DNA from 2 places in the Paenibacillus sp. FSL R7-0210 genome. Region 1 is predicted to be linked to the other one. Evidence: a T-box and tRNA genes for the amino acid it is inferred to sense, from the RefSeq annotation. Region 1 holds a T-box; the other holds one or more tRNA genes.

The links. The T-box of region 1 lies ahead of argS (arginine--tRNA ligase domain-containing protein). A T-box ahead of a tRNA ligase gene usually reads a tRNA of that ligase, here a tRNA-Arg.
Region 2: it encodes a tRNA-Arg, which carries the amino acid that the T-box ahead of argS (arginine--tRNA ligase domain-containing protein) is inferred to sense. The anticodon was not compared.

Annotation. Positions count from the first base shown of each region.
Region 1 is NZ_JBBPAR010000001.1:279,167-283,586, forward strand. It holds gene MKY64_RS01310 (DALR anticodon-binding domain-containing protein) at 1-150, opposite strand, end outside; partial or broken gene MKY64_RS33355 (hypothetical protein) at 139-273, shown strand; partial or broken gene argS (arginine--tRNA ligase domain-containing protein) at 508-2,076, opposite strand; T-box leader at 2,131-2,353, opposite strand; gene MKY64_RS01320 (hypothetical protein) at 2,587-2,892, opposite strand; gene MKY64_RS01325 (hypothetical protein) at 3,085-3,444, shown strand; gene MKY64_RS01330 (DEAD/DEAH box helicase) at 3,572-4,420, opposite strand, start outside.
Region 2 is NZ_JBBPAR010000001.1:6,296,684-6,301,103, forward strand. It holds gene gap (type I glyceraldehyde-3-phosphate dehydrogenase) at 6-1,016, opposite strand; gene MKY64_RS26520 (sugar-binding transcriptional regulator) at 1,133-2,185, opposite strand; tRNA gene MKY64_RS26525 (tRNA-Arg) at 2,478-2,552, shown strand; gene clpP (ATP-dependent Clp endopeptidase proteolytic subunit ClpP) at 2,746-3,342, shown strand; gene MKY64_RS26535 (GDSL-type esterase/lipase family protein) at 3,430-4,068, opposite strand; gene MKY64_RS26540 (PdaC/SigV domain-containing protein) at 4,224-4,420, opposite strand, start outside.

The sequences.
Region 1 (4,420 bases):
CCACAGGCGGAAGGTGATGCTGGCTTCCCCGCCTTTGAGAATTGGACAAGCGGAGTAGAAGTTACTGAACAACGACGCCAGGGAATAGGCATAGTTACAGATCGTATCGGCGTAAGCTCCCGGCTTGCTGTATAGAGTGTGTCTTGCCACAAGCTGAGCTGTCTCAGCAGGGCAAGCTCAGCCGCTTCGAGCCTGCGCCGGGAACAGCGGTACCCCGCCAACGCCAGACTCGCCCACACCGTACTCGCCAACGCCAGACTCGCCAACGCCAGACTCGCCAACGCCAGACTCGCCAACGCCAGACTCGCCCACACCGTACTCGCCAACGCCAGACTCGCCAACGCCAGACTCGCCAACACCGTGCTCGCCAACGCCAGACTCGCCAACGCCAGACTCGTCAACGCCGGACTCGTCAACGCCGGACCCGTCAACGTCAGACTCGCTAGCGCCGAACTCGCCCACACCGGACTCGCTAGCGCCAGACCCGCTAACACCGCTCCCGCCACCTGCCGCAGCGGCCTTACTAAGCACGCGCTGCGCCCGGGCATAGGCGTACATCAGGTAGACGCCGGTGTTGCCGGAGATTTCCATTGCCTGCTTGAAGTCGAACACAATCTCGGTGCCCAGATTGAAGCGCAGCAGGTAGTAACGGATGGCAGCGGTGGCGATGAGCCGGCTGGACAGGCCGTTTTTGTCCGAACGGGTGGATTCAATCATGTCTTCCATGAGCCGGACCAGCTCGGTTACCTTAATGCCGACTCCCTGGCGACCGGACATGGCGTAGGAGCTTTTGCCGCTGGAGGTATCAATGCCGAGCCCGGCCGCAGAAGCGGGACTCAGCGAGACCACCCCATAGCTGACATGATGCAGCGCGTCTGCCTGCGCACCGAATCCCAATGCCTTGAGCGCCTGCTTGACCATCTGCTGCGGATATTCCTGCCGGTAATCGATGACGTTCACGACCTGGTCCGCCCGTCCAAAAGGCAGAGCCTGTCCGCTCAAGCCGGTCGTCCACAGTCCGCTCTGAAATTCGCTGTAGCTAAAGTCCTTCTCCAGCAGTCCGAACTTCCACAGATGATAGGCGATGTCCTTGGCGGTATAGGTCAAAATTCCGTTCGAGCGAACCAGCACCTTATCCTTCTGATGCTCCTCCAGCGTGTCTGGTGTAGCGTCTTCAGCGGGTTGCTTCAGAATCCAGCAGCCTGCCAGCTTGCCTTCCGTCTCCTGCACGAAGATCTCCGTCTGCGACAGAAGCTCGAATGCCGAGGCCCAGAAGCCCTCCTTCAGAATGTTGCTCTCCCACACCAGCAGATCGTAGTCAATGCCGAACCCCCGCATCTCCTCCACATGCTCTTTCACGATCTGCCCGGCGACGAGGTTGCCAATCCAGGCGGTGTTGCCGTGGCCTTCCTCCAGCGCATGAAGAATCTCGGTCCGCTTCTGCACCATCTCGGGCTGCTGCGCGTACGTTTTGTTAATCTCGGCATAGATGTCCCAGCAATAGTCCCCGAACCGGACATGGGCTCCCGCCAGCGGAACATTCAGCAGACCGGCTACGGTGTCTGCCAGCTGATTGCCGAGATCATCGACGTAGTTGTGCACCTCAACGGTATGGCCAGTCGCCCGCAGTACTCTCACCAGTGCATCCCCGATACAAGAGTTTCTCAGGTGGCCTATATGCATACTTTTATTCGGATTGACCGAGGTATGCTCTACAATCACTTTCGACCCTCCTGCATGCTGAGGCAGCGTGAAACTCCCCTTCGACCGTGCCCAGGCCTGCCAATCCAGGTACATATTAATAAACCCCGGACCGGCGACCTCGGTTCTCAGCACCAGTCCGTGAACAGAGCCCGAAGCTTCAAGCTCGGCAACGATCAGCCCGGCGATAGCCAGGGGAGCTTTGCGCAGGGGGCGGGCGAGCTGCATGGCGATATTGCTGGAATAATCCCCGTGGTCGGCACTCGCCGGCTGCTCCAGGGCAACATTCATTTCAGCGATGGCGGGCACGCTCAGAGTTAGCGCGATTTTGTGAACAGACTGCTTCAGGCTTTCTTGGATTAGCTCACTTAGCATTGGCATGAATAACAACCTCCTGAATAAAATAACGACAAAAAAAGCCTTCATCTCCTAAGAGACGAGGCTTGTGCGCTCGCGGTACCACTCTCGTTGCTAAACCTCACAGTTCAGCCACCTTACAGGTTAACGGTCCTCAGCCGGGGCTTCCTACTCTCAGGGTTCAGAAGTCCATCTCACGGGTGCGCTTCATGGTTCTAATCTGTACCGGCTTCCACTAACCCGGCTCGCTGGGGACTAGATATAAGACCATTACTCTCCCGGTCATCGATTAAATATGGATTTGTATCAGTATAGCGAAATTCTGAAAGAAAGCAAGAGCAGATTGCTGAGCAGCAGGGGTCCTCCGGTTAAGAATTACTCATCATTGGGCGCCCCTGTCAGATTCTTGATGTCCGTTGATCCATAAATCAGCAGCATGATTACAATGACCAGCAGGAGTCCACCGGCAAATCCCTCTCCGTCAAAACTGTCCATAGCCCCGTCCCTCACTTTCACTTGCGTATGTGTTCAGGTGTTTTCGGCTTTCTTTTTCAAAGCGGCCATGATCTCGTTCAGCGTAAGGCTGCTGTTGTTATCGAGGAAGCTGACCAGCTTATCGACATTGTCATTGCTCAAATCACTTAAGGTTTTATATTTGCCCACCAGACTGACGAACATGGATGCGTCCGTGTACATCTGGATGGAGTCTACTTTCAGCTTGCCGGTCAATAGAAGTGCAGCTACGGCGAATTCAAGCCCCTTAGGTGTCTGGGTTTTGGAGCTGGACGGTGTTTTTTTTGCGGCGGGCTTCTTTCCTTTTCCTGGAGGGGGCATGGGACTCCCTTCTTCCGTTCGGCGTTCGTATGCAGAAAGCGCGGCCCATGGGCGGTCTTTCCTTATTCAAGAATATGCGTGCCTGCGGTCATTGGTGAATAGGCTCAGGCCTGTGTCCACACCGTTACAGGAAAGTCCGAATATGAATATATCGTACTTTGACACTAGAACTTCAAGGGAGGACGAGACAGGATGGCGATTTTGTCAACAGGACCGATAGAGAACAATGCCGTTTCGGGAGTCAGACCTACGCAGACGGTGACGGTAAGAATAGTGAAGCGGAATGCCCCAGGCAGCGCCTCTATTAGTATTCAGGGATATGTGCTGGGCGCTACCAGAACGCTGTATGTCAGTGAGGTGATTGATGTTGCTCCGAATCAAGTGGTAACCCGGGATTATTTTGCCGATCTGAATGCCTATGAATTTGTGTTCATCACTGGAGAAGTAGACGAAGATGAGATTGGAATATCCGTGTGGGGCAAGACATCAACCGGCCAGCTGGTGAATGCACACCGTGTAGTGACGCATGAGAAATTAAGCTCAGACGTATAGAGGGTTAGGGTATTATTCTGGACTTGCCAGTTGTAAAATGAAACAGGGACCTTTCAGAGCTACTCGCTCAGAAGGTCCCTGTTTATATTGCGAATAGAGCAGAACGGGCTACAACAGGTTGTTCAACTCAGATCGAGAGGATTTCACGTATATCATGCTCGCTCAGGCTCGACAACGCCTCCTGCCCCGGCTGGATCACCTCGTCAATCAGGTTTTTCTTTTTCTGCTGCAGCTCGTACATCTTATCCTCCACCGTACCCTGGGCTACCAGGCGGATGACCTGTACGATCTTTTTCTGCCCGATCCGGTGGGCGCGGTCGGCGGCCTGCTGTTCGACCGCAGGGTTCCACCACAGGTCATAGAGAATGACCGTATCGGCGCCGGTCAGGTTGAGGCCGGTGCCGCCCGCCTTCAGCGAGATCAGGAACAGGTCGCGCTCGCCTTCATTGAAGCGGCTGCAGAGCTCAACCCGCTGGGAGGCCGGGGTCTGTCCATCCAGATAGAAATGCGGAATCCCGAGCAGCGCCAGCTCGCGCCCGATCATGCCGAGCATCTGCGTGAACTGCGAGAAGATCAGCATCCGTTTGCCGGAGCTCCGGCATTCGTCGATAATCTCCAGTAGCTGCTCGAATTTGCCGGAGCCTCCTGTGTACCCGTCCACGAACAGGGCGGGATGGCAGCACAGCTGGCGCAGCCGAGTCAGTCCGGCCAGCACCTTGAGCCGGCCGTTCCCGAAGCTGTCGCTGTCCAGATGCTTAAGCGCTTCTTTGCGCAATCTGGCCAGGTAGGCGACATAGAGCCGTTTCTGCTCCGGCAGCAGCTCGGAGGCCTGGAGGGACTCGATTTTGTCCGGTAGCTCCTTCAGCACATCGCTCTTCAGGCGGCGCAGCAGGAAGGGGCGGGCGCGTCTGGCGACCGTCTCCCGGGGAAGGTCATGGAACGCCTTCTTTCCGGGGAACAGTCCAGGGAAAACGAC
Region 2 (4,420 bases), 6.0 Mb from region 1:
CGGTCTTATTTAGCAAGCTTAGCGAATTTCTCCAAAGTACGAACCAGCTGTGCAGTGTAGGACATTTCATTGTCATACCAAGCAACAGTTTTAACCAGCTGTTTGTCGCCAACAGTCAGTACTTTTGTCTGAGTTGCATCGAACAGGGAACCGAAAGTCATACCCTTGATGTCGGAAGATACGATTTCGTCTTCAGTGTAGCCGTAAGTTTCTGGGTCAGAAGCTTCCTTCATGGCTGCATTGATTTCTTCAACAGTTACGCTCTTATCCAGAACAGTAACCAGCTCAGTCAGGGAACCTGTAGCTACAGGCACACGTTGTGCTGCACCGTCAAGTTTGCCCTTCAGTTCTGGAATAACCAGGCCGATGGCTTTAGCAGCACCGGTAGTGTTAGGGATGATGTTCTCAGCAGCAGCGCGGGCGCGTCTGAAGTCGCCTTTTGCGTGTGGAGCATCAAGAGTGTTCTGGTCACCTGTGTAAGCGTGGATCGTAGTCATCAGGCCTTCGATGATACCGAACTTGTCGTTCAGGACTTTGGCCATTGGAGCCAGGCAGTTCGTTGTGCAAGATGCGCCGGAGATTACTGTTTCGGAACCGTCAAGGATGTCATCGTTAACGTTGTACACAACAGTTTTCATGTCGCCTGTAGCTGGAGCGGAAATAACTACTTTCTTAGCTCCGCCTTTAAGGTGCTTCTCAGCGGCTTCTTTAGTTGTGAAGAAACCAGTACATTCCAGAACGATATCAACGCCAAGCTCTCCCCAAGGAAGTTCTTCAGGGTTGCGGTTCGCCAGAACCTTAACATCTTTACCGTTTACTTTGAAGAATCCGTCATGAACTTCAACGTCTCCCTGGAATTTACCTTGAGTTGTATCATATTTAAGCAAATGAGCAAGCATCTTAGCGTCAGTCAAGTCATTGATTGCTACCACTTCGATACCTTCTACATTTTGAATACGGCGGAATGCAAGGCGTCCAATACGTCCAAAACCGTTAATACCAACTTTTACACTCATTGAATAGTTCCTCCTAGAGTTCGTTTTATTTATTCAAGACAAGCCGTGAGGCTCGTCAAGACAACAATGTTAAGTATAATGCATAAACCCTTTGCGCGCGCCCCATTTAATGGAATCTATAGGGCCTTTTGTAGCTGTGTGTCGATTTCCTTGCCGATTTCAACAGCCGCCGCCTCGTCGATGACGAGAATATCCTCTTGCCCGAACCGCAGCATCGCATGAATGGCCTTCGCCTTGCGTTTGCCGCCGGCAATACCGATAACGACTTCTGTACGGATAATGTCTTCCAGGCGCAGCCCCATGGTCCGCATCGTATGAACCACTTCGCCATTCTCATTGAAATAGTATCCGAAGGACTCGGCTACGGCTCCCTCGCTCTGAATCTCTGAGATCGTCCCGGAGTCCAGCTTGCGGCGGTGGGTCATTTCAATGGCGTCGCCTATTCCATGTACAATAATACGCGATCTGCGGATAATTTGTACAATCTCTCCAATATTGGAGTCCTGCGCAAGCGACTCATATGCGTCTCCGCTAAGCAGATCGGGCACATGCAGCAGACGGTAATTGGCGCCAATCCGTTTGGCCATGGTTGAAGCAATGGTGTTGGCCTGTATCTCCATGCTCTCTCCCAGTCCTCCGCGCGCCGGAACAACCCAGGCGTTCTTATAGGAAAGGGATAGCGGCGGGGTCAGCTGATCGGCCATCTCGGCCAGTGTTGATCCGCCTGTGACGGCAATCGTATCGTCACTCCGCAGTACGCTGAGCAGTGCCTTGGAGCCTGCGCGCCCCAGCTCACGCTTGGTGAACGGCGATGTCTCACAATCGCCAGGTACCACAATTACTTTGGTGAGACCGTACGTTGTACGAATTTTCTCTTCCAGATCATCCAGGCCGAATAGGCTCTTGGCGACCGGCTCCAGCAGGTCAAGCAGTCTGCGACCGGCATCGCTAATGCGCATACCGACGCTCTCGATCTCAATGAGCCCCTGCGATTTCAGAAGATCCGTCTCGGCGCGCAGCACCCGCTCGGTCATATCAAGCGATGCGGCTAACGTCCTGCGCCCAATAATATCGGACAGCATGATCTGATGTAGAATCGTATACCGTCTCTTAAGGGTTTCCATGAGATCAGGCAGAAGCTGCTTTTGGATTTCCAATAGATTACGCATGCTTTCACTCCTGCAACTTCGTCTTTCTCTTATCCCTTGTTCGTGGTCTCAAAATGTCCCGGGTTAACTTTTTAAGTCCCACCCATATTCTACCCAAAACTGACGCCAAGTGCAAGTGTTCCGAGACTATAATTCTCAGCCCGCTTTCATCTTATACATGGGCTTGTCCGGAAGGCCGCTGGCAGGAGGTGCATCTCCGGCTCTATTAATGGAGGCAGAGAAAACTATTTTTGCGCAGGATGCCTAATACGCATTGCTTTTATCCGAGAAGTATATTATAATAATTTCTGTTGCGCCCGTGGTCCAATGGATATGACGTAGGCCTCCGAAGCCTGAGATCCAAGTTCGATTCTTGGCGGGCGCGCCATTTTTTTCAAGCTTGTACATAATTTAGTTCCGATTATATTATATTTAACCAATGAGCCGCTTGAGGGCTCTTTTTTTTGAAAGTAAGTTTGACTTTCTTTGACTTTTTGTTTGAATTTGTTTATCATGTGGTTAATACGGTAACAGTAAAAAATGAACACATTCGAAGCACCAATTTCAAGGAGGTTTTCCACGTGAGTTATATTCCTATGGTAGTAGAACAGAGCAACCGCGGTGAGCGCGCTTATGACATCTATTCCCGCCTGCTGAAGGACCGCATCATTTTCCTTGGAACGGAGGTTAATGACGTGGTTGCCAATTCCATCATCGCACAAATGCTCTTCCTGGCTGCCGAGGACCCGGATAAGGATATTCACCTGTATGTGAACAGCCCAGGCGGTTCCATCACAGCGGGTATGGCCATCTTCGATACAATGCAATACATTAAGCCGGATGTGTCCACCATCTGTGTAGGTATGGCCGCTTCCATGGGAGCGTTCCTGCTGAACGCCGGCGCCAAGGGCAAGCGCTTCGCCCTGCCGAACAGCGAGATCATGATTCACCAGCCGCTAGGCGGTGCGCAGGGGCAGGCTTCGGATATTGAGATCCGCGCCCGCCGCATCATCAAGCTGCGTGAGAAGCTGAACCGCATCTTGTCCGAGCGTACAGGCCAGCCGCTGGAGAAGATCGAGAAGGATACTGACCGCGACTACTTCATGAGCGCTGCAGACGCTGCTGAATACGGTATCGTGGACAAGGTAATTGAGAAGACTCTGCCAACAGGCGTATAAGTACCTGCTCCAATGAATACACAAAGAGGCTGTAACAGACCGGTCCGGTCCCGTTACAGCCTCTTTCTTATGCCCAGCCATTGCTGCCTACCTTAAGCTCCCGTACCCAAGGGCATCCAGCTTGCCTGCAATTACGCGGTAGCCTCTGCCGTTCGGGTGAATATGGTCCAGGAACAGCAGCCCCCGCTCGTTACCGGCAAATTCATGGTATACCGAAGCAAACCCTACGTTATTGCTGCTGTAGCCTGCTGCATAGCGGTTGAACTCCCGCACCCACTCTGTTGCTTCATTCACCTGTGGGTAGGGATTATACAGGCCTACCATCCGGATGATGTAGGGGCTGCGGGAACCTGCTTTGAGCTGTGTCAGGCTACCCATGATGTCGCTGTAGTTACGCTTGCAGTCCCTAAGCGCCTGCTGCAGTAAGCCCTGGAATTCACCGGGCCGGGGCCCGGCTGCCCGGGCTGCCTTAATCAAGTCGTTGCCGCCAATGGACAGCGTAATGATCTGCGCATCCTTCACCGCCGCCCGGTAGACATTCGAGCTCCTCAGCCGTTGCTTCAGCCCCCCGGTGGTCAGACCGTTGACGCCAAGATTCGCCGGCACCACTGGTGTACCCAGCCTCCCTTCCGCCATCCGCCGGTAGACGGGGACGAAGCCGTTCCCGGGCAGCGCCCCGAAGCCGGTTGTAAGTGAATCCCCGATCGCTGTATAAGCATAGACCATAACCTTCCCCTCCCCGTTATAAGCTGCTTGCCTTCTATAGCTTATGACTATCCGGGTGAAGTGGTAACGGCAGGGCAGGCTGATTAGGCCGCGCACATGAAGAATGCCCCTGCGTCTCCCGGAGAAGATGCAAGGGCATCTGGATAATTATTTTATTATTTCAGCGCCGCGAACGGACTGCTTCCATCCGGCAGGAGTTCCTTGAAGCTGAAGTTGAATTCCGGGAAGCCCTCGGCATATGCCGTGTATTCGTATAACTGGAAGAAGAGCACCGCTTTGCCATCTTTCAGATAGAAGTACTTCTCGGTATTCAGTCCATTGAACCCGCCCAGATATCCTCCGTTAGCTTTGA